DNA from 2 places in the Alkalihalobacillus sp. MEB130 genome. Region 1 is predicted to be linked to the other one. Evidence: riboswitches for the same ligand, from Rfam matches in the RefSeq annotation. Region 1 holds a riboswitch; the other holds the start of a gene.
The links. A riboswitch is a leader RNA that binds a small molecule or an ion and turns the genes downstream of it on or off. The one in region 1 is predicted to bind cobalamin.

Region 1 (3,197 bases):
TCACCTTTTCTCCACTGAAAGCGCGCTTTTCGAATGTCCTTTGTTTGTGGAAAACTTCCAATAGTGGTTGTTGGTAGGAGAGGTAAGTTCCACTTTTTATTTTGAAGCTCATATCTTTCTTGAAATGGTTTTGTTCTCTCTGATGGAAGAATGGTTTCTTCTTTTTTCTTTCTCCATGTTGATTGCTCAAGTTTTTTAAGAGTAGAATCATAGCGCTCTAATACATTTTGTTTAGTGGGAGATGGATGGAGTAAGACATCTCGTAAAAGGCGCAATTCATCTAGCTTCTCATCACCAAAAGCCAAAGCATCTTTCACGATGGAATGTAGCTTGGATTCTCCTTTAACAGTAACCGGAACATGCAATAAACTAGAAGAAGGTTGGAGAATTTGATTAGTTAGCGGAACATACTTACTAAGCTGCGTTATAAGATCGTTCGTTTCTTGTAAACGATTCTTCCAAATGTTTCTTCCATCAATTACTCCTACAGCAAGAATCTTATCTTTAGGAAAGCCGAATTTTTTTATTGATTGAATGTTTTCTTCATAACCACTGACAAAATCAAGACCGATTGCTTTCACAGGTAAGTCAATTACCTGTTTATAGTGAGAAACTGCCTCAAAGTAAGTTTGTAACAAAATTTCAAGTTCGGGTACTTGCTTAGAGATCTCCTCATAAAAGTCATGAACGAGCTCCATTTCATCCGTTGTTATATCGGTAACGAGCGAAGGCTCATCAATCTGAACGAGAGTGGCGCCTGCTTGTGCGAGCTCAGATAACAATTGCGTATAAACTGGGATAAAACTTATTAATAAACTTCCAAACGATTCCGTATTATAACCTTTAGATAATTTCAAAAATGTAAAAGGTCCAAGGATAACAGGCTTTCCCGTAATGTTTAATTCGTTCTTTGCTTCTAAGAAAGCTTGAAGAGGACGATTCTCTAGTAAAACAGGCTTTTTATTTTCAATTTCAGGAACAATGTAATGGTAATTTGTATCGAACCACTTTGTCATTTCACAAGCATGCGTTCCTTGACTACCACGTGCCATTGCGAAGTAGGTAGCTAAAGGAACCGTCCCTCCATCATGTCCAAACCGTTTCGGAACAAAGCCAAACATACTAGCTGTATCAAGAACGTGATCATAATAGGAAAATTCCCCAACAGGAATAAGGTCCACATCTTTTTCTAGTTGCTTCTGAAGATGATGAAGTCGATATTTCTTCATTTGTTGTAAGAAAGTCTCTTCAGTAATAGTATGAGACCAATAGGCTTCAAGAGTTTTTTTCCATTCGCGGTTCTCTCCAATTCGAGAGTAGCCTAAATTACTAGTTTTTAATGAGTTCATTAATAGTTCCTCCAATAAAATATATATTTCACTACAAAAAAATGGATATCATTACCGAAAAAAGGGTAACGATATCCATAGATTAATCAATGCAATATTGTTAACACCTCCCTATCTCCCGTAGGTAAAAGCAGTGTTGTTAAAATAGGCAGGTCTCCTGGCTCTAGAATCAACGTGATCATGGTCTTCCCAGCGTTAGCCAGTGACATGTCATGATAACTTTTCTATTACAGTGGCGGGACCGCTTCGGATTTACACCGAATTCCCTTTTAAACTTTGAAGCTATCTTCAAAGTACCTATTTTCAACATATGAAATTGTTTTAAACTTTAGCTTAGTAGGAGGGAGGTTGTCAATAGTTTTTTTATATACTCCGTACAAACGATAGTGAAAAAGTGCATAAAGAGGTATTTGTCCATAAGTTAGAAAATCGATCATGGCTTATGACTGCATCAATCATATATAATATAGACCATACATAATTTGAAACTATCACGAGCACGAAAAAAAGATGTGTAACTACTTCTCGATATTTGAGATAAGGAGGAAGATTATGAAGTTATATACGCGAACGGGTGATGAGGGAAAAACAAGTGTAATAGGAGGAAGGCTAGATAAAGATGATACTCGGGTCATAGCGTACGGAACTACAGATGAATTAAACTCATTTATTGGGCAGGCCATTACGCAATTGGACGATGAAAATTTTTCTGATATAAAAATGGAGTTGACTAAAATTCAACATGAATTATTTGATTGTGGCGGAGATTTAGCGATGATTAAAGCTTCAGAGAAACATCCTTACAAGGCGAATCAAGCTATGATTGATTTCTTAGAAACGCGTATAGATGTTTATATTGAAGAAGCTCCTGAGTTAGAAAAATTCATATTACCAGGAGGAGCGGCTGCGGCTGCGACCCTTCACATTTGTCGTACGATTACAAGAAGGGCTGAACGATATGTGACTAGACTGCAACGAGAGGCTGAAATAAATACTATTGTACTAAAATACTTAAACCGGTTATCGGATTATTTCTTTGCAGTTGCTCGCGTCGTGAATGCTCGACTAAAGGTTGGAGATATAAAATATGAAAGGAGTGCGATTGTATTTAAGGGAGGAAAGCGGAAGAAAGAGAAATAAGTAGAAGCCACACTCTGATAAAGTGTGGTTTTTTCTTTAATTTAATTAAAAATCAGCGAATATACATGGAATGATTCACATGACCTCTCATATATTGGTAAATGTGTATGATGTATAGAGGGGGATAAATGAATGAAAAAAAGTTGGCTAGTTGTGCTATTATTACTTGCTGGATGTAGCAATGAAGTGTCTGCTGAAGGGCCTAAGCCTGTTGCCTCACATTCTTCTTATTTTCACACCGAATCTATGTGGAAGGCTCCTGTTTATTGGAAGATTAGCTTAAAAGATGAGTGGAATAACAATGTTCATGATGTCGTTTTGAATGACTATGGTTATAGGTCCTCTAGTTCTTTAGATGAAGAAGCGTTACAGCAACTAGCTAAGGACCTAGCCGCGCATATAGATACTCCTATGCAAAATCCCCGTATTCAATCAAATGGTGAAATTACTCCCGGCACTCCAAGAGTCATCCTTTCTGAGCAGGAACTCGTTGATCAGTTACAAAAGGTAGAAACAGGAACAAAGGATATGGTTATGCCTATTTATGTGACGGAACCAGCTGTTTCTGAAGAGGACGTAATAGGAATTGACAAAAGAAGCATTGGAGAATTCAAAACGTACTTTAATCCTAATGTTGCAGGTAGATCGCAAAATGTCAAATTATCCGCAGAAGCTATTTCTGGAATCGTGTTAGGACCTGGAGATACA
Region 2 (3,197 bases), on a different contig from region 1:
ATATTTAAGTCTCGCTAACATGTCCATTGCGACTGTTTTGTTCTTTGCTATGCTTATACTCGGTCCAACATTATTTCTATTAAATATGTTTACGACGAGTCTAGGAAGTTATTTACAAAATATCATTCCGATGGGTTTGCGATTAGCTCCTTTTGATGCTCAGGAAGCAGCTTGGACACAAGGATGGACTGTCTTTTACTGGGCATGGTGGGTCTCGTGGACTCCATTTGTGGGAATGTTTATTGCGCGTGTCTCGAAAGGAAGAACGATTCGAGAGTTTACGATAGCCGTGCTATTGGTTCCATCTTTAGTTTGTGCGATTTGGTTTACGGTCTTTGGAGGTACGGGAATTTATTTAGAAGTGACTCAAGGGTTGAATGTGTCAGGACAAGCTCTTGAAACAGCTCTCTTCTTTGTATATGAGCAGTTGCCACTTGGCATCATTCTATCGATTTTGACGGTTGCCTTAATTACAACATTTTTCGTTACATCAGCGGACTCAGCAACCTTCGTCTTAGGAATGCAAACAACGGGTGGTTCATTAAACCCATCTAATAAAGTAAAAGTAACATGGGGATTAATCTTAGTTGCTTCAACTGCTGTCTTGATGGCTTCGGGTGGACTTGCAGGTCTTCAAACAGCTATTATTGTTAGTGCGCTACCCTTATCATTCATTGTGTTAGTGATGTGTTATGGGTTAGTAAAAGACTTGAATCAAGAATTAAAAGGTCAGAGTGAGACACCTAAAAATGACAATCGATTTAAAAAGAAAATAGCTGGATAAGATGTGGAAAACGAATAAGGTTCATCTTTTACTCTAGTAAACGATGAGCCTTATTCTATCAAACAAAATAGGTTTACTCTTGCAATATGTAGAGGATTCCTTTAAGATATACAATATATCGTATTTGTAAATTGTTTTGACAACTATATATTGATTACGCAAAATTAACGGTGTCAATTAGACTTAATAGGGAATCTGGTAGAAAGCCAGAACTGCCCCCGCAACTGTAAGTGTGGACGAAATGAGGGACCCACTGTGCAACAAAGGTTAACATGAATGTTAGCTTGGCATGGGAAGGCTCAAAGTAGAGTGAAGCACGAGTCAGGAGACCTGCCGTCATTTTCAAGTCAGCTATCTTCGGGGTGTGAGAGGTGAGACGGCATAACAACAGCACAATCTACTCGTAGCTGTTTGTCTACCTCTTCACGCCGTTTTACGCCCTTTCTCTTCCCTGGAGAAAGGGCGTTTTTTATTATTATTAAGGAGGAAGATCGATGAAGAGTATGGCAACGACAACATTATTTGATTATGCATCATCTCAGATTGGTGTATTAGTAAATTTATTTCCAAACCTCAATTTTACGGCTTATAAGGAAAAGATTGAACAAACTATTTTTACAAAGGAAGACATGTCAGAAGATCAGCTTAATCATTTGTTAGTTTTGTCTTCGGTAGAAAGGATTTCAGTAGAGGAGCCAGATTGGACGTTTGTTGCAGCTAATGTTTATTTAAAGCAACTATATAAAAGAGCAGCTCATTCAAGAAACTATAATGCTAGCTTAAGGTATGGATCCTTTTACCAACTAGTTCAAGAGTTAACGGCGATGGGGATATATTCAGATCAGATCTTACAGGAGTACTCGAAAGAAGAATTAGAAGAACTTGAAAAGGAGATTGTCCCTGAGCGCGATTCGTTGTTTACATACATTGGCTTGTTAACATTAGCAGATCGTTATTTAGCTAAATCGCATAGTGGAGAGCTGTATGAACTTCCTCAGGAGCGCTTTATGATTATTGCAGCGACATTAATGGTTAAAGAGCCGAAGGAAAAACGATTAGGTCTTATAAAAGAAGCTTACTGGGCCATTTCTAATTTATATATGACGGTGGCAACTCCAACTCTATCTAATGCAGGGAAAAGCTATGGTCAATTATCAAGCTGTTTTATTGACACCGTTGATGATAGTCTCAGAGGGATTTATGACAGCAACACGGATATTGCAACTCTGAGCAAAAGCGGAGGAGGAATCGGCGCATATTTAGGAAAGCTGCGCAGCCGTGGAAGTGATATAAGAGGCTTTAAAGGAGTATCGTCTGGTGTCATCCCGTGGATGAAACAGCTAAATAACACGGCAGTAAGTGTCGACCAGTTAGGTCAAAGACAGGGTAAACTTTTGCCCCTATAGTAGGGTGACCACTATAGAAAACTCCGAATATGCTGGAACGTCGTCAACAGCCTTCCATAGTAAGCTAGATGGGAAACTATATAGCATATCTGAAAATTGGAAGGACAAGGTGATAATCAGCAGGGCTGATTTCTAAGTCTTATTGATATGAAATCCCCTCAACGACTGACGAGGAGCATCTTTTACTAAGATGATGATACAGTCTAGTCCCCTAATAAATATCGGGAAACCGAGGGTAGTAACGGCAATCAGTGTTTATTTAGATATATGGCACCGCGATATTTTTCATTTTTTGGCTGTCAAATTAAATAATGGTGATGAGAGGCAGCGTACCCATGATTTATTTACAGGTGTCTGTTTGCCAGATTTATTTATGGAAAAAGTAGAAGCCAGACAAGAGTGGTATTTATTCGATCCCCATACGATACGCCAAACGTTAGGTTTTAGTTTAGAAGATTATTATGACGAAGAAAGAGGAAAGGGAAGTTTCCGAGAAAAGTACAGAGAGTGTGTGGATGCAGCAAACAACGGATTACTAGGTGAGAAAGGATTACTGTGGGAAGTTGTTCCATCCATTGATATTTTTAAAGAAATCTTAAAGAGTCAGCTCGAGACAGGTACACCATATATGTTTTATAGGGATACAGTAAACCGTTCCAACTCCAATCGTCATCAAGGAATGATTTATTGTAGTAATTTGTGTACAGAGATTACGCAAAATATGAAAGCAACGACCGTTATTGAGGAAAAAACGGAAGATGGCAAGATTATTGTAGTAAAAGAACCTGGAGACTTTGTTGTTTGTAATTTGTCTTCTATTAATCTAGCTAAAGCTATTACAGAAAATGTCCTTGAAAGACTAATTCCAATTCAAGTTCGAATGCTTGATAATGTCATTGATTTAAATAATCTTCCAGTTCCGCAAGCTCAAATAACCAATCAAAAGTATCGTTCTATTGGGTTAGGTACATTTGGCTGGCACCACTTACTAGCTCTTAAAGGGATCA

Region 2: linked by a shared signal. The riboswitch ahead of N0O92_RS19910 (ribonucleotide reductase N-terminal alpha domain-containing protein) and the one ahead of metE (5-methyltetrahydropteroyltriglutamate--homocysteine S-methyltransferase) in region 1 are both predicted to bind cobalamin.

Annotation. Positions count from the first base shown of each region.
Region 1 covers NZ_JAOANA010000005.1:177,731-180,927, reverse strand. Annotated here, with positions in the region: gene metE (5-methyltetrahydropteroyltriglutamate--homocysteine S-methyltransferase) at 1-1,349, opposite strand, end outside; cobalamin riboswitch at 1,480-1,666, opposite strand; gene N0O92_RS07450 (cob(I)yrinic acid a,c-diamide adenosyltransferase) at 1,902-2,489, shown strand; gene N0O92_RS07445 (VanW family protein) at 2,622-3,197, shown strand, end outside.
Region 2 covers NZ_JAOANA010000025.1:25,144-28,340, forward strand. Annotated here, with positions in the region: gene N0O92_RS19905 (glycine betaine uptake BCCT transporter) at 1-784, shown strand, start outside; cobalamin riboswitch at 936-1,136, shown strand; partial or broken gene N0O92_RS19910 (ribonucleotide reductase N-terminal alpha domain-containing protein) at 1,279-2,166, shown strand; partial or broken gene N0O92_RS19915 (ribonucleoside-diphosphate reductase subunit alpha) at 2,360-3,197, shown strand, end outside.